One region of the Clostridium sp. 19966 genome, then DNA from elsewhere that is predicted to be linked to it. Evidence: riboswitches for the same ligand, from Rfam matches in the RefSeq annotation. Region 1 holds a riboswitch; each other region holds the start of a gene.

Region 1 (7,614 bases):
AAAGGAATGAGTATCTTGATTAAAGCAGCCCTTACAGTTATGAGGGCAGCCTTGAGCAAATAGAACTCTTCTCATTCCAGGTCCATTAACAAGGCTTTCATAAGCTATGCCTGCTAATCTGACATTTTGCTGATTTTCCATGGTTAATCACCTTCTGCTAAACATAAGTTTTAACATTTGATATATGCGAAAGTCTATCTTCTCTCTCTGCTGACTTACCTGGTCCGAATCTTTCATCTAAGCTTAAATATCCTGTAACTCTGGATACTCCTTGTATATTTGTACTTCCGCACTTAGGGCACTTCATTTGTGAGCCTTCAAGGTAAGTTCCGCAATCACGACAGTATCTTATATGAAAATTAATACCCAAATAGCTTATATTAGTATGCTTATAAGCATATTCTAATATTTCTCTTATAACAGTTCCATCTGGTCTATCATCAAGCTCTATATAGGAAATATGTCCAGCATTGCAAAGCTTATGATAAGGTGCCTCTATTTCAATTTTATCCTTTATGGAAATAGGATAACCAACTGGCACATGATAGCTATTGGTGTAGTAATCTTTATCTGTAACTCCAGGTATTATTCCAAATATTTTTTTATCCTGGATTATAAACTTTCCGCTTAAGCCCTCTGCTGGAGTTGCATAAGTACTCCAATTAAGCCTGTCTTCCTGAGTTTTTCTATCTGTAAATTCTCTTATATGTTCTATTATTTTTACACCGAGTTCTCTAGCCTCAGCACTCTCCCCATGATGCTCCCCAATAAGTGCAGACAAGGTTTCGGCAAGACCTATAAACCCTATTGCCCAGCTTCCCTGCTTTAAAATAGGTTCTATGGAATCATCCTCGGATAAATTCTCACTGCCCTTCATAAGTCCTTGTCCTGCTACAAAGGGCAGATCTCTTACTTTAAGTTTTTTAAGTATATTATATCTATGTAAAAGCGCTTCTCTAGTAAGTTCTAATCTATTATCCAAAAGTTCAAAAAACTTATCTGTACTGCCTTTTGCTAATATACCTATTCTAGGCAAATTTATAGTAGCTGGAGCTATGTTACCTCTGCCCTTAGTTCCTGGTTCACCATTTATATTTGAGCATATATAAGTTCTGCAGCCCATAGTAGCTGGTATTACACCCTTATCAAAATATTCCTTATTAAAATCCGAGTCCATATTCATGAAAGTAGGGTTCATTCTCTTAGCTGCTACTCTGCAAGCTAACTCAAATAAATAATAATATGGATCATTCGGCTCTCTATTAACGCCCTCTTTTACTCTAAATATTATATTAGGAAATATAGGCTGCTCATGCTTTCCTAGTCCCTTTTCATATTCAATTAAAAAGGATTCGCATACTAAGGCTGCATCCTTTGTTTTTGGTATTCCTAAATTTATAGAAGAAAAAGGTACCTGTGAACCAGCTCTTGAATGCATAGTATTTAGATTATACACTATACCCTGCATAGCCTGAGAAATATTTTTTCTTAGTTTCTTTTCCACTAATTCATCCATTTTATCTTCACTTACTTCAAGCTCTAACAGTTCAGCTCTTATTTCACCTCTTGTAGGCTCAACAAAAAAAGCCATGTCATTATCAAAATCAGGGTGTGCTTGGCCGCCAAACATATCATTTTGAGTTGATTGAAGCAATATGCAGCTAAGCTCTGCTGCTGACTCTATTCTCTTAGGTCTGTTTATAGTTCCATAGCCTGTATTAAAGCCTCTTTGAAGTATTTCCCCTGTAGGTATGTGAAGACAGTTAGTAGTTAAATTATAGCTGTCTAAATCATGATAATAAATATCTCCATTTTCATGTGCTTTAGCTAAATGCTTAGGCATAGATGCTAAATTGTGCCATTTATTTGATTCACTAGCTATTCTTAGCAGCTTTGAACTAAAATTATTACCTACATTAGCATTATCTCTGTCAGTCTCTACTCCAATTTGACCTATAGCCTTCATTAAATCTGACTTTATATCTCTTATCTTAGTTCTTTCTTTTCTATAATTAGAGTAAGCTAAACCTATTTCTTTATATCCATTCTCTATTAGGGATTTTTCTACCATATTTTGTATATCTTCTACAGATATTTTTGTGATGTTTCCATCTTCAATTTTTTTTATTACTTTCTGTGTTAATTCCACAGCTTCGCTTTCTTTAATCTCGAAAGATATCTCCTGAGCCGCTCCCTTGACAGCTTCAGTGATCTTCAAAGAATTAAAATCCGCTTCTCGTCCATCCCTTTTCACAACATGTAGCATTAATAAAACCTCCATACACCATATATTGTATATCATATTATACTTCCTAAAAGTTTTTTTATCAATTTAAAATTTAGTTTTAACGATTTAATAACACAATCTATATCCCAATACCTTCTATTTTTATCGATTTCTATAGGAATTCAAATGTTGACATAGAAATTAATACATATTTTTTTAGTTTTAGAATAGACTATATTTTAAAAGGAAATCTTTAGGGGGCACCTATGATAAAGAAGTTTAGATTCACTTTTATAGCTTTTACACTTTTGCTATTTGCTTGCTTAATAGCTTATACAGGCATTTTTCAATTGAATAATGATAGCATTAAAAATAAAACAAAAGAAAAAGCTGTCAGTAAGGACTTATCTTATATATCACCTTACACAGGTAAAAATATTTCCAAGGAGGCTTACAATAATATTCCTTTCATGGCCATAATAGAAAACTCAAAGCCTGCTAGGCCTCAATCTGGATTATCAGATGCAGATATAGTATATGAAACATTAGCAGAAGGAGGCATAACAAGGTTTTTTGCTCTTTTCCACTCCAGCTCTCCAGGCATAATAGGTCCTATACGAAGCGTAAGGCCTTACTTTATAACTCTTTCTCTTCAATATTCTCTTCCTTTCGCTCACTGCGGAGGAAGCCCGGAGGCATTGGATAGAATTGAAAAGGAAAATCTTATGAGCCTAAACGAACTTCATAATGGAAATTACTATTGGAGAGATTCATCCAGGAAGGCACCTCACAATTTATATACTTCTTCTGAAAAAATCAGGTCGCTGATTGCTGATAAAAAGCAAATTTCACCTCCATCAATTTTCACAAACTTCAATAGTAAGCTGGATTCAAACTCTGAATTAGAGGCCGATGACATCTCAATAAGATTTAATAAAAGCTACACCACTACTTATCACTATGAAAACGGACTATATTATAAGTACATGGATGGAGAGGAAGCTATAGATAAGCTAAATAATTCTCCTATAACTGCTAAAACAATAGTAATACAATTTTCTGATATGCAGGTAAGAGATGACTTAAGATTAAACATGGGTTTAATCGGTGCTGGTACTGCCTATATCATAAATGGAGAAAAATATGAGAGCGTAACTTGGGAAAAGAAAGACGAAAAATCTCAAGTAGTCTTTAAAAATAATGAAAATAAAATCATATCTCTTCCCAAAGGCAATATTTGGTGGCACATAATTAACAAAGATTCCTCCGTGGAAATTGGATGATTTTTTGTTGAGCCTTATTGAAAAGATATGATATAATTATTCTGGTATTCTTTACATGATTATATAATTTTTAAGGGTGTTATAATATGAGTGATCTATTTTTAGATAAGGATTCAATAAAAGAAGAAGAAAAAAGATTATACAAAGAATATAAAGAGAAATTAGCTGAGCTGAGAAAGGTTCAAAAAGAAAAAGATTCTGTAGGTCAGGTTTTCACTAAAGGTTTGCTCCCTCTTTATGTTCTATATATACTAAGCTTAGGACCTACAAATGGAAATGATATATCTCATAAGATTGGGGAGCACACTCATGGCTTATGGGTGCCTAGCACTGGAGGTATATATCCGCTGCTTAAAAAATTCGAAAAAGAGGATTTTGTAAAAGGAGCCTGGGATGACCCTCATAAGAAGATACAGAGAATTTATTCTTTAACTGAAACTGGTCTTCTAGAATACGAACATAGAAAATCTTTACTTCAACCTAAAATAGAAGAAGCTTTAGAAGTTTTTAAAATTGTATTTAATGACCTTTACGGTTAATCACCTCATGTATATTAATTAAAACTTTGATTAATAATACCTATGAGGTGATTTTATTATGAAAGGTAAAATTATAGATAAAAGCTTAACAGATGTTTTCATAGCCTTTGAAAATGGAAATACTATGGATATTTCATTAAATTCCCTGCCTGAAAGCGTAAAAGTTGGAGATACTGTAGATATACCTTTTGACAATAACATACTTCTGAACGATAAGTTAATTGACTTTTTTTAATAGCAGTTATATAATATTGGTAAAATAAATATATGGCTAGGGGTGCCGCAGTGCTGAGAGATAAAGAATTTATTTATCAACCCTTATACCTGATCTGGCTAATACCAGCGTAGGGAAGCAGTGATTGAATGTATTTTAGCTATTGTCCTATGCCAGGATGATAGTTTTTTTATTTCAATGCTACAGTACCCTCAATATTAAAGGAGGTTTTTTTATGCCAAAAATAAACTTTGCAGAAAATTTCAAGACAATTTTCCAAAGTCCAGCTTTTATCGTTACCCTAATAGCTATAATTATAGTTGTAGTAGCTATTTATAAATTTAGAAAGGTAAAGCTTACTACTAGAATGATTACTCACATAGGTATAGCTTTAGCTCTTTCTGTAGTTTTAAGCTTTATAAAATTTGTACACTTACCCTTTGGAGGAAGTACAACCTTAGGAAGCATGGTTCCTATAATACTTCTTGCTTTGGTTTATGGACCAGAGGTGGGTTTTCTTTCTGGATTTGTATATGGACTTTTAAATCTTATTATAGATCCATATATTGTGCATCCTGCTCAGCTGCTTTTGGATTATCCTTTTGCATACATGAGTTTAGGACTAGCTGGTTATTTTAGAAATCAGAAATTTATAGCACCTATAGCTGCCATAAGCGGAAGATTCATATTCCACTTTTTATCAGGAGTTATCTTCTTCGCTAGCGATGCCGGAACACAAAATGTGTATCTGTACTCTTTAACATATAACGGCAGCTATTTATTGCCTGAGCTGATAATAACCCTAGTTGTTATTGCGGTTCTTCCTATAGAAAGGTTGTCAAAGAGCTTAGCTGCTGCTCACTAGCCTTATCTAAGGATTATTATACTTTGTAACTAAAAAGGATTGTATTAAAATATTTTAATGCAATCCTTTTTGAATATATGTTTTTAAAATTTGCTCAATAATAAGTATATTGTACGCCTGCTAAGATACGCTTATAGCATTTACAGGACAACTGCTTTCAGCCTCCTTTGCTGAATCTTCATCATCGCTTGGAACCGTATCTACTACAGATTCTGCCTTCCCATCGTCACCCATGTCAAAAACAGACGGGCAAACAGATGGACACAATCCACACCCAATACAAGTATCCTTATCAACTTCAGCCTTCATAATTTACACCTCCACTACTTCTGTAATACTAAAATAAGCATAGAAATTGTTTTGCTCAATCTCTATGCTTATATTTTATACTAATTTTTTAATTATATTCACATATTTAGTTGTGCTGAAGATGTATCTTTCAACTTCACCGCTGCCTAAAGCTTCAGAAAGATCCAGGTCTATAGGAAGTTCAGCAATAAGTTCAAGTCCCAAATATTTAGCATGTTCCTCTGCTGAAGTTTTGCTAAACACCTGTATTTTCTCTCCACATTTGCATTGAACATATGACATATTCTCTACTACACCTTGTATTGGCACATTAAGTTTCTCCGCCATTATTACAACTTTCTTAACTATCATAGATACCATATCCTGAGGTGTGGACACTATAACTAAAGATTGTATAGGGAAGCTTTGCATTACAGTAAGGGCTGTATCACCAGTTCCTGGAGGCATATCTATTAAAAGATAATCTAAATCTCCCCAATCAGTATCTGAAAGAAGCTGATTTAATACATTATTTATTACAGGTCCTCTCCAAATTACTGGCTGCTCTTCTTCTTCCGTTAAAAGGTTCATGGATATGACCTTTATTCCGCTAAAAGTGGTTACAGGCTTAAATATTATATCTTCTCCCTGTCCCCTGCCTATTTCAGCTCTCTGTTTATTTATACCAAATATTCTAGGCATAGATGGTCCTGTTATATCCGCATCCAATACGCCAACTTTATACCCAGCCTTCGTTAATTCTATAGCGGTAAGACCAGTTACAGTAGACTTACCCACTCCACCTTTGCCGCTTATTATCCCTATTATATTTTTTATAGTCCCATGCTTTATTGGTAAAACTGAGCACTGTGAGCTATTGCTCTTGGTTGAGCAACTAGACTTACTAGGACATGTATCGCATTTACTCATTTTTTCTCCTCCTGTAAATATTAGAATCCATCTGGCATAGAATCTGTTATTTTAACATCCCAGCTGCCATTTTGATACTTATTCACCACGTAGTATTTTTTTTCGCTATTATCCTTTTTATAAGTAACATCTATTATAGATTTATATATGTTAGTTTTATATCCCTGAGTACCCATTGTAATAAGAACATCAAAATTATCCTTATTCTTATTTACAAGCTGGGCCGATGAAATTGTTTTAGATATATCTGACTTAAACTCTTCAATTTCCATTGAAAGCATGTACTTTACCACATCTGTATCATCAAAGATATTTACGCCTATACTTCCACCATTTTTAGTAAGCTCAGACTTGTGCTGCTTCATAAACTGAATTATGGTTCCGTAATAGGTAGTTTTAAAGTCATTTGGAATTCTTATATCCCAAAGATGCTTTATTATGTCATTGTCCAATCTGCTGGATACTATATAAGTTTTTTGATTGTCATAAAGATTGCCGTAGTTTTTTTTATCTACTCCTACCACGTAGTTAAACTTATTTATGGTTTTTCCCTCATATATTTCAAGGGTATAATCAGGATCTAACTGAGATTTTTGTTCTGCCTTTTTTGCTGAAGATAATATATCATACAAATCCATTATGGTACTCTTATCAGTTACTGTGAACTTATATCCCACGTCCCTGGTGTTAGCTATTACTACTTTATCCGCTTTATTATTTTTAATATATTCAAAATCAGTGTTTTTAAATCCCAATTTTACTTCAGCTTCATTTATTTTACTGCATCCCGCCGTTGATGCACTTATTATCATAGCAGCCAAAAGCAAACTTATCTTCTTACCTTTTTTAATCATAATTAAAAGCTATTCAGCTTCCTCCCTTTTAACATCAGATTATATTTAATTATATATTTAACCTAGTGCTTAATAATACGTAATATATTTACTTATGTATTATTAATAACAGCAAAATTCCAAGCCTTATAATCACCATACAGCATATTTGCTAATTGCGATAGTAAAAGCTTGGAAATTGGCATCACAATTACATCCTTAAATAAAATTATAATACTTAAATATATATTTATCAAATCTCTTTAGCTAATTTCATAGGTGTTTGCCAAATATTCAAAAATAGCTGGCATATTTTCCTTTAAATCAGATTGTTGAACTGAAAAAGACATTCTGAAAAAGCTTTTATTTTGATCTATGAAATATTCATAGGTTCTGTAATAGCTATTTGAAGAAGTCTTTGTATCATAAGTAAGT
Region 2 (7,614 bases), on a different contig from region 1:
TAGTGATTACAGATATTTTACTCAAATATTTAAAAAATACGTAGGCTGTACTCCTAAGGAATATATGAATATAGCTATTTAAAAGAAATTTATACATAATCGTATTTTTTTCTCATTACGGAAATTTAATACAATTGCTATACTTAGATTGTAAAAACGTTTTCTTTTGCGTTTTTCAACATATTATAGGAGGGGTTTATTATGTATAAAACGATTAAAAAATTAGTGGGGGTTGCACTTATCAGTTCCATGATAGCTTGTGGATTTGCAGGGTGCTCTAAATCTGGAAATGACAACAAGGGTGATGGGAAAACAGTAAACTTAACCTACTGGCATATATTCGTTGGAGCAGATTCTCATACTGAATACATGAAGAAATTACTAGATCAGTTTGAAAAAGATAATCCTAACATTAAAATTGAAGAGCAGGGAATTCCTAATGATCAGTATAAAACAAAGCTGCAGACGCAAGCAGCAGCAAAACAACTTCCAGATATGTTTATTAACTGGGCTGGTGCTTTGACTCAACAGTTTCAACAGGCAGGTTTGATTACAGATATAACGGATCTTCTCGATAAAAATCAAGATTGGAAAAATGGCTTTGTCAAAGGCTGCTACGATGATTATACAATAGATGGCAAAGTTTATTCTTTACCAGTTGAATTAGGGTTTACTTCAGTAGTTTATTATAACAAGGCTTTATTCGATAAATATAATCTGCAATTTCCTAAAAACTTTGATGAATTAGTAAGTGATGTAGCAGTATTTAAGAAAAATAATGTTATTCCTATAAGTATGGGGGATAAAGCTCCATGGCTAGCACAATCTTGTATTATGAGCAGTTTAGGCGATCATATGACAGGAACTGATTGGACAAAGAGTGTGGCAGCTAATAAAGGTGCAAAATTTACAGATCCTGAATTTATTAATGGACTAAAGAAATTAAAGCAGCTTGTGGATATTGGTGCATTTAATGAAGATTTTAATACTATTGATGCCACTCAGCAATTAGATAATTTTTGTGCTGGAAAGGCTGCAATGGTAATCGATGGAACATGGGCAGTAGGTGACATCGCAAAAAAAGCTGGTGACGATATGGTGAAAAACTTTGAAGTAGCTTCAATCCCAGGTTTTACTGATGGCAAGGGAGATCAGACTACTATGTCTGGAGCTACAGGTATAGGCTTAGAACTAAATTCAAATCTTACAGCAGAAAAGAAAGCAGCAGCAGAAAAGTTTATTCAGTATATTTTAAGTAAGAGCTCTTTTGAAACAGCTGTAAATAATAGCATAATTGTACCATATGATGTAACCCCTGATGAAAGCAAATTGAATCCACTTTTCGTAAAGTTATTGAAGTTAACTAAAGAGCATACAATGTCTCCAGTATATGATGGTATTTTCGGTGCCCAAACTGCAGATGCAATGAATACTGGTTTGCAGAGCATGATGATTGGACAGGTTAAGCCAGAAGATCTTGCAAAACAAATTCAAGATACAGTAGGAAGTAAATGATTTAACAGAAAATGAAGTAGAAGGATATGTTTTAAATCAGTGTTTTAGCTAAACACTGATTTAAAACAGAACCTAATAAAAAGAAAGGAATGATTTTGTGGATATAATCAGAAGAAATAAAAAATATATTATTGCAGGCTTAGGTCCCGCTTTAATTATTTATATGCTGTTTGTTATAATTCCGATTTTCAGATCATTTTATTATGGATTTATGGATTGGAATGGAATTGGAGTAGCAAAATATATAGGACTTGAAAATTTTAAACAAATTCTAGTTGATCCTTATTTCTGGAAATCATTTAAAAACAATATCTATGTAGTTATAGCATCAATACTTGGACAAATTCCTATTGCTCTTGTACTTGCGATTATTTTAAGTAGAAAACTTAAAGGCGTAAAGTTCTTTAGGACAGTATATTTTCTTCCTATGGTAGTTTCAACTGTTGTAGTAGCTTTACTCTGGTCAAATATTTTTAATTCCCAAATAGGTATTTTAAATAATTTTTTAAAATTTATAGGACTCAAAAGTTTAGCTCAAAATTGGCTTGGAAATCCAAAGATTGCAATATTTTCAGCGTGCATACCAATTATTTGGCAGTTTGTTGGCTTATACTTTATTATTTTTCTTGCAGCAATACAAAATATTTCTGAATCTTTATTTGAAGCTGCTGAAATTGACGGAGCTACAGAAACACAAAAGTTTATGTCTATAACTTTCCCAATGCTATGGGATACAATTAAAGTAGCTGTGGTTTTATGTATATCAGGAAGTATGAAAGCTTTTGACTTAATTTATGTTATGACTGGCGGTGGACCGGGACGTTCTACAGAACTAATGGCTATTTATATGTACAATAAGACCTTTACTGTTTATAAATATGGCTATGGAAGCGCAGTTTCTCTTGTTATTTTTGTAATTAGCTTATTCTTTATATTATTGAGTCAAAAATTAATGAAAACCAAGGATGTAGTTTAAAGGAGGGTGGGAATTATGCAAAATAATATAACTCATAAAAATATAGATAAAGAAAATGAAAGAAGTAGAATAAAAAATAAAATTGTAAAATTACTTATGTATGCTGTTTTAATAATATTTGGAGTACTTAATATCTATCCTTTAATATGGATGCTTTTTACTTCATTTAGGACAAATCGGGAAATTTCAAGAAGTACTTTTGCACTACCTACTGAATTACATTTTGAAAACTATGTACATGCATGGAAAACTGCAAATATTGGAGAGTATTTTATAAATAGTGTAATCGTAGCTGTAATTTCTATCATAATCACCATATTTATAGGTGCAATGGCGGCCTATGTCCTAGCAAAGTTTAAATTTAAATCAAGCGGATTTATATATGCACTTTTTATTTTTGGTATGATAATACCGGTGCATGCTTTATTGGTGCCTTTATTTATTCAAATGAGATCATTGGGTTTGCTGAATACTAGATGGGCGTTAATAATGCCTTATATAGCTTTTGGATTTCCCATAACTGTATTTATTTTAGTGTCTTTTATGAAGGCTTTTCCTGATGATATTGAAGAAGCAGCAGTAATTGATGGCTGCGGAATACCAAGGCTTTTTCTTCAGATTATTCTTCCTATGACTAGGCCAGCAATTGCAACGGTTACTGTATTAAATTTCCTTACTAATTGGAATGAATTTTCTTTTGCATTAGTGCTCATATCTAACGAAAAATTAAAAACTCTCCCTATAGGACTTGTTAATTTCGTAGGTGGATATTCCAGTGATTATTCTCAGATGATGGCTGCCATGGTAATAGCGGTAGTACCTACTATAATATTATATATATTCTTACAAGAATATATAATTAAAGGTATGACTCAAGGTGCAGTAAAAGATTAAAAAAGCTGCCGCATCAGTGAAATTGCATGATATAATAAAATAAAAATATTCACTTAAGGATTTGATACTTATGAAAAAAATAATTGGACTTAGGACTGTAAAAACTGCAGTTGGAGCAAGTATATCAATTATAATAGCCGAATTTTTTGGCTTAAAATATGCAGCAGCGGCTGGAGTTATAACTATACTGAGTCTTCAAAATACTAAAAAAGCATCTATAACTATAGCTTTTCAAAGAATTTGTTCCACAGTGCTGGCGTTATTTATAAGTTCTATTTTATTTGTAATTTTGGGATATAACGCTGTTACCTTCGGAGTATACCTTATTATTTTTATTCCAGCCGCTGTATATCTTAAGCTTACAGATGGTATTGTGGTGAGTTCGGTTTTGGTTACTCATTTGTTAGTAGAAAAATCCATAGCTCTCTTCTGGATGAAAAATGAAATGCTGCTTATGGCTATAGGAGCTGGGAGTGCAATATTATTAAATTTTTATATGCCAAACACAGAGAAAAAAATAAAGAATATACAAAAGGAAATAGAGGAATTAATAAAAAAAATACTGCTTAATATGGCCTATACTCTAAGAAACAAGGCTGTTAATATAGAAGAAGAAAAAATGTTTCGAAATCTAGAAGATAAGCTTAGAGAGGGCAGTGAACTAGCTTATAGAAATGTTAATAATTATATATTAAATGATGCAAAATATTATCTTAAGTATATGGAAATGAGGAAGCTTCAGTTTGATATATTAAAATATATGAGAAAACATTTTACTAAATTTTATATGACCTTTGATCAAACTGAGCTGGTAGCTAATGTAACAGAAAAAATAGCAGCTGAGCTTCAGGAATATAATAGAGGATATGCCTTGATAGAGGAATTAAATAAGCTGCTGAAGGAATTTAAGCTGCAAGGACTTCCAAAGACTAGAGAAGAATTTGAAAATAGAGCCATGCTTTATCAGTTCTTAAATGACTTAGAGTATTTTTTAGAGATAAAAATTAATTTTGCAGAGGATATGCTAGAAAAAGACAGTGACAAAGCATAGCATATATGATAGAATTTACGTGAAATAAATAAAAATTAATAATCTGTGCTAGGGGGGCTGATGTATGTCAGCTGAGATAGGGGACGGTATCCCTTGACTCTTACACCTGAACTGGTTAAGACCAGCGTAGGGAAGCAATGGTGTTTAAAAAATGCAGCTTCTGGCTGCATTTTTCATTAATATAACCTTTTGTTAAAAATAGAGCTGAGAATAAACAAAGCTCCCCTTCACAGATTTGATGAGGGGGATTTTTTATGCACAAAAACAGTAGAATATTTACAGCACTTACTATAGCAGGTTCAGATAGCTGCGGAGGAGCAGGAATACAGGCTGATTTAAAGTCTTTTTCAGCAAATGGGGTTTTTGGCATGAGCGTTATTACAGCTATAACAGCTCAAAATACTCAAGGCGTGTTTGCGATTCAAGATATAACTGCGGATATGATAGAGAAGCAAATTGAAGTGATTTTTGATGATATAAAAGTTGATGCTATAAAAATAGGAATGGTATCTAAGATAGAATCAATTAAAGCAATAAGCAATTCTCTGAGAAAAATAGAGAATTTGCCTCCAGTGGTTTTGGATCCTGTGATGGTATCAAAAAGTGGATTTAAACTTCTTTCGGAAGACGCAAAGGAAACATTGATAAAAGAACTATTTCCTTTAGCAAAGCTTATAACTCCTAATTTGCCAGAGGCAGAAGAAATTTTAAATTTAAAAATAGAAAACATACAGAAAATGAAGAAAGCTGCCGAGGAATTAAAAAAATTAGGACCTAAAAATATATTGGTTAAAGGTGGGCATCTTGAAGATGCGGCTACAGATATATTTTTCGATGGAATAGATTTTATAAGCTTTAAGCAAGAGAGAATAAATACTAAAAATACCCATGGAACTGGATGCACTCTTTCTTCAGCTATAGCCGCAAACCTAGCTAAGGGAATGAATATTAAAACAGCGGTTACTGAAGGAAAAAAATATATAACTATGGCTATAGAGCATAGCATTGAATTAGGAAAGGGAGTAGGTCCAACTAATCATTTTTATGACTTATACAGAAAGGCGGGCATGTTAAATGAATAAAAAAATAGGATTTTTTAATATGACAGCTCTTTGGTTTGGAGCGGCCATATCCTTATCTGAAATGATGACTGGAGGACTTTTAACAGATGCTGGATTCAAAAAAGCTGTTATGGGCATATTGATTGGTCATGCAATAGGTGCGGCTATATTAGCCGCTGGAGCATATATAGGAGCTAGTTCAAAGCTTGCCGCTATGGAATCTACTTCTAGATCCTTTGGAAAGCTTGGAACAAAATTATTTGCATCTCTAAATGTGATTCAGCTTATAGGATGGACCACAATTATGATAATAGTTGGGGCAAGAGCCTTTGGGGATGTGAGCAATGGATATTTTGGTATCCAAACTAATCTGGTTTGGGTATTTGTTATTGGAGCTTTGGTATTTTTGTGGATCTTTATGGGCATGAATGGAATGAAATATATAAATACAGGAGCAGTAATTCTTTTGCTTTTTATGACCTTGGTTATGACCATTCAAATTTTTACTGGAAAAAGCGATATAATTAATGCTGGAGGAAAGGGCATGAGTTTAGGAAGTATAATAGAACTCAACGTATTGATGCCTTTATCTTGGCTTCCATTAGCTGGCGATTATACTAGATTTGGTACCAGTAGAAAATTTTCAACTTTAGGATGCTTTTTAGGATATTTTATAGGAAGTTCCTGGATGTATATTGCAGGAGTAGCTTCAAGTTTGGTTACTGGGGACAGCGATCCTACTAAGATATTTACTACTATGCATTTTGGAATAGTTGCGCTTTTGATAATACTTTTGTCAACTATTACAACTACTTTTATGGATGCTTATTCAGCAGGGGTAAGTATTATCAATGTGAGTGATAAAATAGATGAAAAATTAGCTGCGTTATTCATTACGGTGGCAGCTACATTAATGGCTTTATTTTTCCCTATGGAGCAGTATGAAAACTTTTTATATTTTATAGGGTCTGTATTTGCTCCGCTTTTTTCAATAGTTTTTGCAGATTATTTTATATTTAAAAAATATTCTTCAGAGGATAATAAAATATTTAAAATAGATTTGCTGGCAATAGTTTTCTGGGTACTCGGAGTGATTTTGTATTATGAAATAAAAGATATGGACATATTCCTTGGAGTAACAGTTCCAGTTATGCTTGTTACTGCTGCAGTGTACTCTTTATTTAGGGTAATATTAAAAAGAAAGTTTGAAAAACAAATATAAAAATATTTTAAATATATCATTTATCAAAAAAACTCTGCATATCTTTATAATGATAAACTGTTTGTTCATTGAAGGAGGTATGCTATGAGTTTTAAAGATATTATACAAAGTGACAGAAGCAACAGAAATCATGGCAAATTTGAAGGAAGCTTTCTGGAATACCTAGATATAGTAAAAGATAATCTAGACTTAGTTAAGCTTGCTCATAAAAGAATGTATGATATCATCATGGAAAGTGGCTTTGAGATAATAAAACCTGAGGAAAATCCGAGGATTAAAAAGATATACGGAAACGACATAATAAAGAAATATAATTTTTTTAAGGAAGACTTTTTTGGAATAGATAAGATACTTATGAAAATAATGAATTACCTGTATTCGGCATCTATGAGAGGTGAGGAGTCGAGGCAGGTTTTATATCTAGTAGGACCAGTAGGAGCAGGCAAATCTTCCTTAGTGGAGGCTCTTAAAAAAGCTTTGGAACTAAGCGAACCTGTATATACCTTAAAAGGATGTCCTATGCATGAAGAACCGCTTCATCTCATTCCAAAACATCTCAGAAAAGATTTTGAGCAATTGCTTGGAGTAGAGATTGAAGGAGACCTTTGCCCAGCCTGCAAATACAGATTGCTGCATGAATTTAATGGTGAATATGAGAATTTTCCAGTTACCACTACTTCTTTTTCCATTAGATCAAGAAAAGGAATTGGCGTGGTGCCGCCTGTAGATCCCAATAATCAGGATACCTCAGTGCTTACAGGTTCTGTAGATATTTCTAAAATGGATATGTATTCAGAGGACGATCCTCGTATATTTTCATTAAATGGAGCTTTTAATGTAGGCAACAGAGGAATGGTTGAATTCATAGAAGTATTTAAAAATGATGTGGAGTATT
Region 3 (7,614 bases), on a different contig from region 1:
AAAACTAAACTAATAATTTCAAACCCCTGTAAATCCTTCACTATGGTAGGAATAGCTGTAGTAACTACGGTTCCCTCTACTGCTCCTAAAAACATCGCTACCATTAATGCTATTACTATATTTCTTTTCTTTGAATTCATTCCGCAACAAAACCCACTTTCATAAGCAATATTCGTCCAATAATGGACGAATATCATTATAAACTAAAAAACATTATTAATCAATAAAGTTTTAAATCAGTGTAAAAATCAACACTGATTTAAAACAGACCCAATAAAATATAAGGAAACTTACAGCATTTGCTGAATAGTATAGTTATAGATTACTATTAAAGAGGAGGATATTTTATTGAGTAAGAAAGGTTTAATTTTAGGGATTTCCATCGTTTTACTGATAATTTTAGGCTATTCAGGAACTAAAATATATAATTATTATTACCGCAATAATAAAAACCTGACTTCAAACCATAAAACAAATACCTCAAGTTTGAGCCAAAAGCCTGCTGCTGTAACTGAAAATGCTTCTTCCCCTGCTTCAGAATCCAAGCCAGCTGAAGCAACTCCTTCTTCACCTGATTCCTCAGACAAAGCAACTGTAAAAATAACAGCATACAAAAAAGGAGACAAAGGTGATAAAATTGTAGAAATACAAAAAAGACTTCAGGCTTATGGATATAAATTAGATATAGATGGCTCCTTTGGAAATGACACCTTCAATGCAATCTACGATTTTCAAACTAGACTTGCTTTACATGCTGACGGAATAGTTGGACCAGAAACTCTAGAAAAGCTTCAGCAGGAACCTACGGAAAAGACAAAATATACTCCACCTGCACCTGCACCTGCACCTGCCCCAGCTAGTAATGCTACTTCTCATAACCTTTTAGAACAATATGTTAATGAAAATTCCTTTAATAGTTCTACTGGCTATTTTGTTTGGATAGATTTAGCTTCTCAAAAGGTAAATTTATTTACGGGCAGCAGCAAGAATTGGAAGCTTCTAAAATCCATGAGCTGCAGCAGCGGAAAAGCCTCCACTCCTACTGTGAAAGGTAATTTTTCAATTCAAAGCAAAGGTTCCTATTTCAGGGTAAATAGCAATGTAATTTGTAAGTATTATTCTCAATTCTATGGTAACTATTTGCTGCACAGTGTTCTCTTAGATAACAACGGCAATGTGGTTGATGGAACTCTTGGAAAGCCAGTATCTCATGGCTGCGTTAGACTTGCTATTAATGACGCAAAATATATATACGACAATGTTCCCATAGGCACAGCTGTTTTAGTAAAATAGACATGCTTCTTCAGTAATAAATTTCTATTGTTATTGAATTGTATTCAAGCTGCTATCATATGTTTTTCAAGAAAATCCTGTTTATATATATAAACCTTGATATTACTATTCTTATATATTAACATTTATTTAGTTTGAAAGGATATGTTTTAAAATGTATGATATTAAAGGAATTTTATTAGATTCAGGCAGGGTACTGAATGTATCTGCCACTGGTCACTGGCACATAACCCCTAACTTTTTCTCATATGTGGACAAAGGTAAATTCTATTCCCTATCTTCTTCAGCTAGAAAGTCAGCTTTTAATAAAGCCGGAGAATATATAAATAAGCAAAATCTAATCATGGATGAAGCTGAAGAATACAAGCATTTTTTAAGGTACTATGAAATATTTTCTACTTGCCTTCCTGAACTTAAGTTAGAAAAAGAGGCAGTGGAAAGCATTGCTAAAGACCATGTATATAACTATAGCAAATACACCTTTTTTAGTGATGTATATGAAGTAATTCCAGAGCTAAGCAAGCATTATAAATTAGCCGTAGTTTCAGATGCATGGCCATCTCTAGAGAATGTATTTAAGGCTGCTGGGTTAAGAGATTATTTTTCTTCCTTTGTGATTTCCTCGAAAAAAGGCGTCACAAAACCTAATGAATTAATGTACAAAACTGCACTGGAGGAGCTTCATATTAAATCTGAAGAGGCGATATTTATTGATGACAGTATACTAAACTGCAAGGGTGCGCTAAAGCTTGGAATAACTTCTTTTGTCATGTGCAGAGACAAAAGATTATATAGGTATAATAAATTATTTAATAGAAAATATAAACCAATCAACAATCTGTTGAATTTAAAAAATATATTGATAAGAAGTTAAGACTTTAATAGCCCGCAGACTGCTTCTTTCTGAAGTTAATGAAGCAGCCTAAAAGCTTTACTGCTTTAGACTGCTTTCCATTTACAGCATCATTATAAAACATAGCTTAAAATATAGCTAATCGCTTTGAAGCTAAAGTGATGTCCTCTTTAGCTAGAATATCCGATATTACTGCTATTCCATCAATATTAGCTGGTTTTAATAAATCAACATTCTTTGAATTGATTCCTCCAATAGCTACCACTGGAATAGAAACAGTGTCTTTTATCTTGCTAAGCAACTCAATTGAAACAGCTCTGGCATCCTCCTTTGTGCTTGTTGGGAATACTGCTCCTACTCCTATGTAATCAGCTCCGTTTTTCTCAGCCTCTATGGCCTCTTCTATAGTAGCTGCTGACACACCTACAATCTTATCTCCAACTAATTTTCTTGTAATACTGCACGGCATATCAGATTGTCCAACATGAATTCCCTCTGCATCAATAGCTAGCGCAATATCTATTCTATCATTTATTATCAACGGTATATTATATTTGCGAGTAACAGCTCTAACCTTAAGAGCTACATTGTAGAAATCCATAGTGCTTATATCTTTTTCTCTAAGCTGCACTAATGTAACCCCGCCTTTTATAGCAGCCTCCACAGCCTCAGCTATATCCCTTCCTTTTAATATTCCTCTATCTGTCACAAGATAAAGCTTATAATTTATATTACTCTTCATTTATTTTGCCTCTTTCCAATATTGTTTTTTCATCTAAATTATAGACAGCATCTATTATTCTTGTTCTTAAAGTCCCGGTACCTTCATTATTCTTCTCTAAATTTTCATAAGCTATCTCTCCAGCTAAGCTCATAGAAACAATTCCAGCTAGAGCTGCTACAAGCTTATCCTCTACCGCCCCTAAAAAAGAACCTATAAGCGATGTACACATGCAGCCTGTTCCTGTTATTTTAGACATTATCTTGTGTCCATTATGTGCAGTATATAATTTGCTGCCATCTGTTATAATATCTACCGCTCCTGTTATAGCCACCACTGCATTTATCTTCTTTGCAAAATCTCTTGCCACCTTTTTCGCTGTAGTAAACTCATCAGCGCTTTCATCTATAAGCTCTCCTGAATCTACACCTTTAGTTTGAGTCTCAATTCCATATAAGGTTTTTATTTCAGATAAGTTTCCTCTTATTACTGATAACTTTACCTGTTCCATTATCTTTTTAGCTGCTTCAGTCCTGTAAGGCGTAGCTCCTGCTCCCACAGGATCTAAAATCACTGGAATGTTCAGCTCATTAGCTCTCTTTCCGCCTTCAAGCATGGATTCCACAGTTCTTGAATTTAAAGTTCCTATATTTATTACAAAGGCAGAAGCAAAAGCTATCATATCCCGCACTTCATTAATATCGTCTGCCATAACTGGTGATCCGCCAAGGGCTAAGGTTATATTTGCACAATCATTAACAGTAACATAATTTGTTATATGGTGTACTAACGGGGTTTTCTTCCTTACATTGTCCAAAGCCTCTGAAATTTTTTCATTGATTTTCATTTTTACAAACACCTCCAAAATAAATTGTTATGATTTTTTGAAAATGTTGATATTACTCATTAAAAAAAGCATGAACCCATAGGATTTATGCTTTTATAATAACAAATAATAAACAACTTCCTACGCTGGCATTACCCAGTTCAGGTCATAGGGTTAAGAAATTATGGTTTCTAATCTCAGCTGGCCAATCCAACTCCCCTGTGTCAAATAACTATTCAATTTTATGACTTTATAATAGCATAATATTGACTAAAGTACAATTGCTTATCATACCTTCAAATCTCTCTTTAAGTAAAAGAAGTAAGTGGAAGCTGAAAAAATTGCAATGAGTACTAAAGATAAAATCACAATAACAAAATTTAAATTTTCACCCCTTACAATATTTTCATAGCTAAAATACTTAAAAGGGGAAAGTACATTGAGAGCATTCACCTTATCTGTTAAATCTGTGACTTTAGACACCACATAAGAACCCAATAATATTGAAGTAACATAAGATCCCGAAGCCTTAGACTTTTTCATTACAGCAGAAAGCATAGCTCCAAGGGATAAAAATATCAGCTGAACAATAAACATGCTTATAAAAAATAATATTATCTCATGAGAAATATCCTTTCCCTTATTGTATACTCTTACCATAGCTATTGACGATGCCAAAGTAACTAAATTAATAATTATCACATTTATTAAAGCTGCAATAAATTTTGCATTTATTATGGTAATCCTGGATACAGGCTTTACCATCAAAAACTCCGTAGTTTTATCTCTTTCCTCTTTGGCTATAATACCGCTTCCTATAAGTGCTGCATGAATGGCTGTAGTTAACACAATATAGGAAAATAGGAAAGCAAAGAATCCGCTCATACTGGTTACATCAAAGGCTCCAAATCCAAACAATGCTTTTATGGTGTGAGGCATTTTATTAAAAATATCATTATTTGCCCCAGAGGAGTATGCTGTATATTTACCCATACCGCTCAAGACAAATAAAAACATACATATGCTCCATATGATTAAAGCTTTTGCATTAGCCTTTAATTCCCTGAAAAAAATATTCATAATTAATCCTCCCATATTTATTTTTTACACATAAAAATCATCGAGCTCTAACTTACTGCATGAATATCCTTCTTAATATAAACAACATAACTAATCAATACCGATATAAGTATTATAATTAAACTTACGATTAAATAGGAGCTCTCATAGCTTCCGTTCTTTATTATATAAGTGGTGTCAAAATATTTAAAAGGAGATATAAAGCGAGTTAAAGCATTGTTCTTATCTGTAGAAATCAAAGCACCAATCATATATAATCCAAAAACTACCCCAAGGGATATTGGAAGCACAGATTTCAGCTTCTTAAAAAATACCGAAACTAGGACTCCAAGAGCTATAAAAATCAGTTGTATAAAAAACATAGTAAGATTAATCATGAAAAACCGCTTACTATCATAATTACTGGTTTTGACAATGTTAGCTATTACATAGGCAGCGGCATAAAAAACCACATTAGTAATGACTATGCTAGTAAAAGCAGCTGAAAGCTTTGCAGTAACTATGGAGACACGTGACACTGGCTTAACCAAAAGAAAATCTGCTGTTCTTTCCCTGCTTTCCTTTGATAAAATAGCTACTCCTAAATTCATAGCCTGAACTGCTCCACATAGCAAAATAAAAGAAAAGGACATGGAGTAAAAGCCCAAAATCGATGTAATGTAATCCAAGTTTATTCCAAGCATAGCCCTTACCGTTTCTGGATAATTGCTCAGTAATTTTTTATAATCAGCAGCATCATTAGCCATGCTGGGATATATGGATAGGAAGATTACAGCTAAAGCTATTAAACTTGCTGCCCATATTGCGGCTGATTTACGCATAGCTTTAAGTTCATGTAAAAACATATTCATGCTTACTCCTCCTTTGCATAATAATGCATGAAGATTTCTTCAAGATCTGGATCCACAATGGATATATTTTTAATATCAATTTCCGAAACCTTTTTCATGACAGGATTGAGATTTCCCTTATATATGAAGTTAACCGTATTCCCATTCACATTAAGCCCGCTAACTCCATCAATAGTAAAGAAATTCTTGTCCATCACGGCTTTAGCTTCAATACTAATCTTCTTATAGCTGTTTTCCTGGAGAGTACTCATCTTTTCAAGCTTGATTATTTTTCCTTCCTTTATAAAGGCAACTCTGCTGCACATTTTCTGTACTTCACTTAAAATATGTGAAGAGAAAAATATGGTAGCCCCTCTTTCATTCTCTTTTTCAAGGAGCTGAAAAAATCTTTGCTGCATGAGTGGATCTAGCCCGCTGGTAGGCTCATCAAGTATGATTAGCTTTGGCTCATGGAGAAGTCCCTGAACAATACCAACCTTCTTTTTATTACCAAAGGAAAGATCATCAATTTTCTTTTTTAGATCTAAATCCATTATTTCTGCAAGCTCATTAATCCTTTTAGTGCAATCTTTTTTATAAAAACTAGCCGAATATTTTAAAAGATCTATGACTTTCATATTATCATAATAAAATACCTCTGAAGGAAGATATCCAAGTTCTTTTCTTACTTCGGGATGCTGCACACAATTTTTCCCAAAAATAGTAGCACTGCCGCTGGTAGGATAAATAAGTCCCAGTAATGTTCTAATGGTGGTAGATTTTCCCGCTCCGTTAGGTCCTATAAAACCAAAAACTTCTCCTTGCTCTACATTTATATTCACATTGCTTATTCCTCTAGCCTTTCCATACTGTTTTGTAAGATTGTTTATTTCTATCACATTCATAAAAGTCAGCCTCCTTTATTTTTTGTGCTATTTAACTAAATTATTTATACTTTTCCTTATAAAGATTATTCTTAAGCAAATTTAAGCAATCGCTAAATTCATTGTACAAACTTTCATAATCAATCTCTCCTTGCTCTGAAAATTGTTTTGCATATCCATCAGCAAGCCAATAAATCATTTTTACTAAAAGCTTTATATCCACATCCTCTTTAAATTTAGAATAATCTATATCCTCCTTAATAATTTTATTTTTAAAGCCTTCACTTCCAACTATTATTTTTTTTATATCGCCTTTCACTTCTTCATCCTCTTCGAAATATACACCGGTTAGAAAGGACATCATTGGCGGATGCTGCTTCAAAACAGCAATTTTAATGCTTGAGGATATTTTAATTCTTTCGAAAAAGTCAGTAACTCCATAATCAAACTTGTCATCAATTTCTTTCATGATAAGACTGCCGCTCAAATTAATTAAGTATAGATATAATGCTTTCTTGGTTCCAAAATAGTGGAATATCATAGCCTTCGAAATCCCAGCAGCGGCAGCTATATCGCTGGCAGAAGTTTTTTTGTATCCGTTTTTCCCAAAAGCCTTAAGTGCTGCATCAATAATAGAATTTTGCTTCTCTATAGTTAAATTTAAAAATTTATCCAAAGTATTCACCTCGTAAGTTTCATAAACCGAATCGGTTTATATAATTATATCACCATAAACCAATTCGGTCTATAGTTTTAAATACTTATCCCAATAAGGCTATGTTTTAAAAGGATGTTGATAAAGGCGTTTTTCGTCTAGCATGGTTTCTTTCAGAACCCATGTAAGAAACTCTAAGGGCTGCTTTGTTATAATTGGCTACCAATTTTATTGCGCCCTCCATGGCGCTAAAATTGCTTTGCCCGTCCTGGGCAAAATTACGCCAATTATAAGTCGCAATCCCTAAGAGTTTCTAGAACTTAAACGATAATATCAACATTTTAAAACATAGCCTCCCCGAACTGAAGGAAGTTTTAAATCAGTGTAAAAATCAACACTGATTTAAAACAGAGCCTTCAATAAAAAAATAGCTAGACAAAGATTATAAATTTTCTCTGTCTAGCTATATATT
Region 4 (7,614 bases), on a different contig from region 1:
GAAAAGATGACTCTTCTACTAATCAAGGGAAAAAGCGAAAAAAAGAAAATAGTTCAGGAACTAAAGCTGTTAAGAAAAAATAAATAGGATGATATTCTGAGCATCAGAGGAAAGTCCTTGCATTTTGCAAGGACCTTATTTTTGCTAAGCTTAATCAGCCTAGGAGTAACTATGTAAAAAGTTTTTAGCCAAAATGAAACTTAAGACTATTCTTCTGTGCTAAGCTGCCATCCTATGCCAAACTTATCTATGATATAACCGTAGCATTTACTCCAAAAGGTTTTTTGAAGTTCCATAATTACCTTACCATTCGTCTTTAATTCATTGAAAATTCTCTTGATTTCTTCCTCGTCTTTACTAGTAAATATGAGATTAATGTTGTTTCCAAAAGTTACGGACATATCTTGTGCTGTATCGGAGAACATGATAGTACTTCCATCAATTTTAAGTTCACCGTGGAGCACTAATTTTTTTGTTTCTTCCGTCATTGGAAAAGCTTTATTCGCAGGCATATCACCATATAACATGATTTTAGGCTTTTCAGTTTTAAAAACTTGAGAATAAAATTCTAATGCTTCGCCGCAATTTCCATTAAAGTTTAAATAGGTTTGTATAGACATGTTCTTCACTCCTTTTTTATTCTTACGTATTCTTTTATTATCTTATTATAATAAATAATAAGATATATTACAATTTATTTAAACCTAAAAAATAAGAAGTTATTCAAGGGATGCTCTGTTTCTATTTAATGGACAACTAACGAAGAAGCATAGTGCATATTAATATACTTATATGATAGTGCATTTAATTTTTTCCACTAGAGTATCATCAGAAATACTAAATATATTATCTATAAGCTCAGTCCTAAAGCTTGCTGTACCTTTGGCATTTTCAGAAAGTTCACCGCATATTCCCATTAGAGCTGTCGCTAGAACAGCTCCATTAAGTAGGTCTCCAGAGGAAATATAACTTGCTGTAAGTGCTGTGAGCATGCAGCCTGTGCCGGTTATCATAGACAGCATCTCACAGCCATTTCTTATTATATAAGTGTAAGTGCCATTGGTTATTACATCTAAAATTCCTGTGACTGCAACAATGGAGCCTGTTTTTAACGACAATGCTTTTAACATACTTATAGTTTCAGATATATTTTCCTCTGTTACAATATCGGATTGTCCAACATCAATTCCTTTTGCAGTATTTTTGATATTACAAAGTGCCTTTATTTCAGACATATTGCCCTTAATTATATTGGGATGGCACTTTTCAATGTATTGTTTTGCGTAATCCAGACGAAGCTTGCTGCAGCCTGCCCCTACAAGATCAATTATGTGGGGAATACTATTTTTATTGGCGGTCTCTCCTGAAATAAGCATGGACTTCATTCTAACATCTGTTATATTTCCAAGATTAACTGCTAATGCCTTTGAAGCAGCAGTGATTTCGGCTACCTCTAAAGGATGCTCCGCCATAATAGGTTTTCCGCCAACAGCAAGTACCACATTTGCACAATCATTTATTGAAATTGGATTTGTGATGCAGTGAATCAGTGGCTTTTCAAGCTTAACACTATGCTTGATTTGCAGTAAGCTCTTTATCATCATTTCTTGCTCTATCACATACCTTTGCCCCCAGTATTTTTTGAGTTTTTGAAAGTATTCCTATTTTACTTAATGCTCTTAGGAATAGGAAAGCAATTGTTCCTCCGATAATGGTTGCTGTAAAAAATAAGGGCATGTAAAATAACCAGGTAAGACCGGATCTGCCCCAGATAAATCTCATCACAGGATAGGAGGCTAAAGCTCCAACAATTCCAGTTCCTATAACTTCACCTAAAACTGCAAAAATTATCTTTCCATTAGATTTTCTATATAAAATTCCAGATAAGGCAGCGCCAAATACTGCACCAGTTAAAGCTAAAGGTGGGATTCCCATTAGTGACATTCTTATAATTCCTATCATTACAGCACATAAAAGTGCGTACCAAGGTCCAAGAATTACAGCGCATACAATGTTAATAACGCTAGACATAGGGCACATTCCTTCCACACGCAATATTGGTGAAATTACAACGCCCATAGCAACCAGCATTGCCAGCATGATTTTGTTTAATAATTTTGAGTTTCTTTCCATAATAAAAAACCTCCATAATAATGTTTATTTTCCTGCCACGTCATACAGAAAATAAACATATCATGAAGGTATAGCTGCAGTGCACCTAAATAGCAATTTTCTATATGACATAGGCCATATAATTCGGTCGAAGCTCAAAAGCTTCCTCTCACCTTGAAACACAAGTTCCCTCGCTATTTAGTTATATTTTTGCTATATAAGTTCAAGACGCTCCTCTATCACTTACCAAAGAAAAAATCTTTGAAGCATAAAAAATGGAATATACCTAAATAAGGCATATTCCATCTATACTCATAAAATATATAAACAAAAGCACAAATCAAATATTTCCTTACGTCGGCATTATCCGAATCAAGTTGTGGGTCGAAGTTTAAACTTCCTCTCAGCCTGCATACAAGCTCCCCTTTTCGAAAAGAATTATAACACATACGGTTAAGAATTTCAATATATAAGACAATTACTTAGTAAACACAGTCATATCCGCCTGTATTTAAGGAAGCTAAAGGCTTCCCTTAAAACATAGTATTCTCTTTAGCTAGCTGCTCCATAGCTGGAATATCTGCAGGGGCCCATTTTAGGGATGCTAAATTTTCTCTCTTGAGCCATATTAGCTTTGAATGCTCCTTAGCAGTAGGAAAACCTTCTGACAATTTACATTTCACGGTTATTAAATTTACTACAAAGGCTTCATATTCATGAGTATTATCATTAAACTCTTCTATAAATTCAACTCTACAATCAAGTTCTTCTCTTATTTCTCTTTCTATAGCTGCTTTCAAATCCTCGCCTTTTTCAATCTTTCCGCCGGGGAACTCCCACAGGTTTGGCATATTCATCTTTGGAGAGCGAAGAGCACACAATATTTCTTTATTCTCATTTTCAATAATTGCTCCTACAACTTTTAATAACTTTTTCATAACAAAATCACCCTTAATCAGTTTATCATAAAATTCATATATTTTTTGATTTTTACATATGGAAACTGCAAAAAAAGCTAAAAAATATATAAAACTGTTAAAAAATTTGCTTACATTCACAATGAATATTGATATATTATGTAAAATAACTTATAATATACCATATGAAAGGAATGGTATAAATGGAAAATAAATCTAAAAAGATTAAATTAAATCCAGCCTTCGTAAATAACACTAGCAAGGATAAAAAGACAAAAATAGTATGTGCTACTGGTTCCTGTCTAGTAAATAATGACTAATCTAAATTCCTGAACTAAAGGTGCTTTTGTTCATGGAATTCAGTACATGAACAAAACACTTTTACTAGTGATATGTCCATAACCTGCATTTCAAAGCTATTAAATCATAATGAAATTACTATTAAGCATTTGGTACTATTCCTTTATTTTTAATCATTACATATAAAAGCTGTTAAAAATTTGCCAGCATAATTTATAAGTAAATTATGTAAAGCAATTTATAATTACTATGTTGAAAGGAGTGGTGTAAAGTGGAAAACAAAAAGAACAAAGTTAAATTAAATCCAGCCTTCGTAAATAATACCAGCAAAGACAAAAAGACTAAAGTAGTATGCGCAACAGGTGCTTGCTTACCAGTTGAACTATAAGCAAAATTCCTAAAATAAAAGTGTTTTGGCTCTGCTTTAAGTCAGTGTAAAAAACAACTCTGACTTAAAACAGAGGCCAATTACTGAATTTTAAGGGGAGGGATATATTGTATTATTTTAATTATGATTTCATTTTAGTGGCAAATACCGTTGAAGATACGTATTTTGCTTTTAATAGGAAGACTAAAGACAAGTACTTTTTTAATGAAGATATGTTTATATTATTATCCATGCTCCATGATGAATGTATGGAAGACAGTTCCATCGATGAATTATATGAAGCTTCTTTGATTGAGGATTTGAAGGGTAAAAAATTTATTATATCGTATCCCACACCTTGCAAGTGCTCAAATATAAGGATTATGAATAAGGAATTTCCATTGAAAAGAGTATTTTTAGAGATAAGCAAGAAATGCAATCTATACTGCCAGCATTGTTATGCCAATGCTTCGGGAAAAGAAGAAGACAGCTTAAGCTATGAGAAGATTTGCAGCTTGATTGATGAAGCTGCAGAGCTGGGAGCCTATACTTTTCAAATCACGGGAGGGGAACCCTTTCTTAGAGAAGATATCAACGATATTATAAGGTATTTGTGGAAGAAAGGTTTTTTGATTACTGTGTATTCTAATCTTACTGTGCTGTCTGAGGAAAATTTGAAAACAATAGTTGAATGTGCTGTCCATGTTAATACCAGTCTTGATTATGCTGATGCTGATAAACATGATCAATTTCGAGGCAAGAGAAATGCATTTGAAGAAACTATAGCTAATATTAAAAAGGTAAAAAGTAAAACTGATAACATAGCCGTAAACATAGTAGTAAATAATAAGACAGATGAAGAAATCAATAAATTAATAAATTTCATCAAATTTGATTTAAAACTGAACTATCATGCAGATGTTATAAAACCCATAGGCAGGGGGAAAGATTATAAGCTTACTCAGCATGATATAGAGGCTTATGTATATGCAAATTATATTTGCAGCACAGAGGAGCTCTGCCATATAAGCAGCGGTTTCGGCATTCAGAAGGATTTAGTCTACGGGTATAATTGCAATGCAGGAAAGGATTTTATATTTGTTAATTGCGCTGGAGAGTGTTCCTTGTGTCCAACTCTTACCTTGGCTCAAAGTCAGGAGTTTTACTTTGGTAATATTTTAAACACTTCTCTTTATGATATTTGGGCATCTCAAAAGCGTGTTAGCTTCAGCAATCTTAATTGCAAGCATATAGATACATGTCCTAAAGCATCCCAATGCAAAGGCAGCTGCCGTTCAAAGGCCTATGAAGTAAATAAAAATGTGTTTGATCCAGATTTAATAATGTGCAAGATCTATGACATAGATGTGGACAAACTATCTTTAGCAGAAACAGCAGGAGGTAAATAAATAGTGTACAAACAAAATGAATATCCTATTTTAACAATATCTTCTAAGTTGAATGATAAGGCTATGAATAAGCTTTTTAAGGAAGCTCAGGAATTAAGTATATCTACTATAAAGTTAGTCTTAAAAAGCATAGATCAAGATATGATAGAAAATATTAATGGGCTTGATGCTGAAGCAGCAGAGTCAATTTATTTGAAGTTTACTGAGGCTTCCTTGTATGATAAGATTAAGGCTTTAACTGATTATAGCTTGATTTACGAAGCTACCATTGACAGCAGAGATTTTTCCTATTTATCAGAATTCTCACAGGTTAGCTACTTACATATGAATTTAGACGTAAATTCCATTGAAATGAAAAAGCTCAAAAGTATGCTTGATTTTTTCGATAGCTATGAGCATCAGGAGCAATACGTGGTATTCAATCCCTTTTTTAGTTCTCAGATAGATTTCCCTAAATATGATGAAATAACTAATTTAATTGATGAATCCAATACAGTTTATCTGGAAAACACTCACATAGACAAGCTTATATTAACAGCGCATCCTTGTAATGCTTATGCCTGTGCGCACAATACCTGCCATCAAAAAAAATCTAACTATCCAAGAGATATCTCAATAGATTCAAAGGGAGACATCTATATTTACAATATAGATAGTGCTATAGGAAATATAAATAATAATGGACTTGAGGAGCTTTTGAAGCTCAACGAAGCACCTTTTGTGGCTTTGTGTAAACAGATATATACGGAATACATAATTGATTATCCTTTTAAGTTCTTTCCACTTAAGGAAATTTTAATTAAAGAGGCAGGTAAAGGAAGATATGAAGATTAGAGCTGCTGCGTTTCAAATCACCGATTCCTGTAATTTAAATTGCCGCTATTGCTATATGGATGCAGATAATAAGCATCGTGAATTTATCCCTTTGGAAAAATTGCATGAGGCTGTGGAATATCTGGCTTCTCGAGAAATATATTTCATTCAATGGACAGGGGGAGAACCTCTCTTGTACCCTGATTTAATTAAAGCTCTGACCTTTGCAAAGGAAAAAGGCATATCCTCATCATTATTTACAAATGGACTGCTTATAAATGAAAACAATATAAAACAGCTTAAAGAATTGGTGAGTAATTTTGCCATAAGCCTGGATGGAGGAGAAGCAAACAATAACTTGGACAGGGGCGGTTTTAATAAAGTAATGGATACTCTGAAAATATTCAAAAATAATGACATACATTATTCAATCAGTTCAACTCTATCGAAACGTAATTTAAATTCCATGGAGGAGATAGCTTGTATAGCTAGGGACTATGGAGCTCATATTGTAAGATTTAATGCGGTTTCATTTTTTGGAAGAGCTTCTTTATATGCTGATGAAATGCTAAGCGATTCAGATATGGAATATATTAAAAATGAAGCCAAGGAGCTTACCATAAAAAATAACTACGAAATTGTTATTGAGACAAATCTGCTTAATTCAAGAGAAATTAAAGCATATGGCAGAGGACTCAGTAATACTTTGACAAAAGCAGTGTGGATAAACAAGAAGCTTGAAATTTCATTTTTCCCCTTTGCAGCCACATTGAAAGATAAGAATTATTCTAATCTTTATTCCTTGGATAGCTTACATATTGAAGAAATAGAGGAGAAAATTAACCATATTTTAGAGTATATGATGAAAGAAAATAGAACTATATACAATATTTATGAAGAAATACAGCTTAGATATTATTCTGATGAACAAAGGAGGGTTTATTTTGAAGAAATCTCTGGTAAGAAATAAATCTTTTGTTTTAGTTATGTTTGGCAATACCGTTTCTCTATTAGGAGATAATATGCAGAGGTTTGCCTTGTCTCTTTATGTGCTTACCATTACTCATTCTGCTGTTAAGTTTTCGCAGGTATTAATGCTGGCAGCTATACCTCAAGCCTTATTGCTTCCCTTTGCAGGAGTATTTGCTGATATTAAGGATCGTAAAGCAATCATGGTTATCTGCGATCTGATAAGCGGTGGTATAACCTGTTTTTTTAGTATATTTTTCATTATCCACGGAAGAGTACCTATAGCAGCTATCTATTTTCTGGTTTTTGTATTGTCCATCACTTCAGCCTTTGAGGATCCTGCTGCAAATTCTGTGATACCATCCATTGTGGAGGAGGAGCAATACATTAAAGCTGCCAGTATAAATTCTACCCTAAATTCTATAAATAATATCATAACTCCCACCATTTCAGCCACTCTTTTTGGATTTTTTGGAATTCTTCCTTTAACCATTATAAATTCCATAAGCTTTTTTATATCGGCTATATGTGAAGCTATTGCTGATATACCTAAAATTAAGGATACTGGGAGGATAACTCCAGCCAAGTTTTTTGAGAGTTTGTTAGGGGGAGTCAGGTTCGTTAAAGAAAATTCCTTCATTAAGGCTTTGATTTTCATGATTTTGGCATTGAATTTTTCGGTGTGCGCCATCACAATAGGTGTGCCTATTATAACCATAGAGCTTTT

What was found. A riboswitch is a leader RNA that binds a small molecule or an ion and turns the genes downstream of it on or off. The one in region 1 is predicted to bind thiamine pyrophosphate.
Region 2: another riboswitch for thiamine pyrophosphate. It lies ahead of thiD (bifunctional hydroxymethylpyrimidine kinase/phosphomethylpyrimidine kinase); the one in region 1 lies ahead of thiT (energy-coupled thiamine transporter ThiT).
Region 3: another riboswitch for thiamine pyrophosphate. It lies ahead of thiM (hydroxyethylthiazole kinase); the one in region 1 lies ahead of thiT (energy-coupled thiamine transporter ThiT).
Region 4: another riboswitch for thiamine pyrophosphate. It lies ahead of thiW (energy coupling factor transporter S component ThiW); the one in region 1 lies ahead of thiT (energy-coupled thiamine transporter ThiT).

The regions. Positions count from the first base shown of each region.
Region 1 is NZ_JACTOJ010000009.1:154,024-161,637, reverse strand. Features, by position in the region: gene nrdG (anaerobic ribonucleoside-triphosphate reductase activating protein) at 1-141, opposite strand, end outside; gene nrdD (anaerobic ribonucleoside-triphosphate reductase) at 158-2,266, opposite strand; gene IAI10_RS11560 (DUF3048 domain-containing protein) at 2,494-3,510, shown strand; gene IAI10_RS11555 (PadR family transcriptional regulator) at 3,597-4,049, shown strand; gene IAI10_RS11550 (hypothetical protein) at 4,108-4,284, shown strand; TPP riboswitch at 4,313-4,417, shown strand; gene thiT (energy-coupled thiamine transporter ThiT) at 4,499-5,128, shown strand; gene IAI10_RS11540 (ferredoxin) at 5,249-5,437, opposite strand; gene IAI10_RS11535 (Mrp/NBP35 family ATP-binding protein) at 5,513-6,346, opposite strand; gene IAI10_RS11530 (hypothetical protein) at 6,367-7,200, opposite strand; gene IAI10_RS11525 (PsbP-related protein) at 7,443-7,614, opposite strand, start outside.
Region 2 is NZ_JACTOJ010000006.1:223,771-231,384, reverse strand. Features, by position in the region: gene IAI10_RS08675 (response regulator) at 1-82, shown strand, start outside; gene IAI10_RS08670 (extracellular solute-binding protein) at 202-1,515, shown strand; gene IAI10_RS08665 (sugar ABC transporter permease) at 1,613-2,491, shown strand; gene IAI10_RS08660 (carbohydrate ABC transporter permease) at 2,507-3,385, shown strand; gene IAI10_RS08655 (aromatic acid exporter family protein) at 3,456-4,436, shown strand; TPP riboswitch at 4,477-4,586, shown strand; gene thiD (bifunctional hydroxymethylpyrimidine kinase/phosphomethylpyrimidine kinase) at 4,709-5,518, shown strand; gene cytX (putative hydroxymethylpyrimidine transporter CytX) at 5,511-6,719, shown strand; gene IAI10_RS08640 (PrkA family serine protein kinase) at 6,804-7,614, shown strand, end outside.
Region 3 is NZ_JACTOJ010000035.1:5,167-12,780, forward strand. Features, by position in the region: gene IAI10_RS22200 (MDR family MFS transporter) at 1-140, opposite strand, end outside; gene IAI10_RS22205 (L,D-transpeptidase family protein) at 349-1,293, shown strand; gene IAI10_RS22210 (HAD-IA family hydrolase) at 1,448-2,167, shown strand; gene thiE (thiamine phosphate synthase) at 2,274-2,888, opposite strand; gene thiM (hydroxyethylthiazole kinase) at 2,878-3,714, opposite strand; TPP riboswitch at 3,814-3,924, opposite strand; gene IAI10_RS22225 (ABC transporter permease subunit) at 3,982-4,773, opposite strand; gene IAI10_RS22230 (ABC transporter permease subunit) at 4,821-5,624, opposite strand; gene IAI10_RS22235 (ABC transporter ATP-binding protein) at 5,627-6,508, opposite strand; gene IAI10_RS22240 (TetR/AcrR family transcriptional regulator) at 6,549-7,163, opposite strand; gene IAI10_RS22245 (amino acid permease) at 7,613-7,614, opposite strand, start outside.
Region 4 is NZ_JACTOJ010000023.1:29,019-36,632, reverse strand. Features, by position in the region: gene IAI10_RS19240 (VOC family protein) at 207-620, opposite strand; gene thiM (hydroxyethylthiazole kinase) at 789-1,586, opposite strand; gene thiW (energy coupling factor transporter S component ThiW) at 1,570-2,133, opposite strand; TPP riboswitch at 2,442-2,548, opposite strand; gene IAI10_RS19225 ((deoxy)nucleoside triphosphate pyrophosphohydrolase) at 2,646-3,050, opposite strand; gene IAI10_RS19220 (radical SAM protein) at 3,825-5,105, shown strand; gene IAI10_RS19215 (hypothetical protein) at 5,109-5,939, shown strand; gene IAI10_RS19210 (radical SAM protein) at 5,929-6,888, shown strand; gene IAI10_RS19205 (MFS transporter) at 6,863-7,614, shown strand, end outside.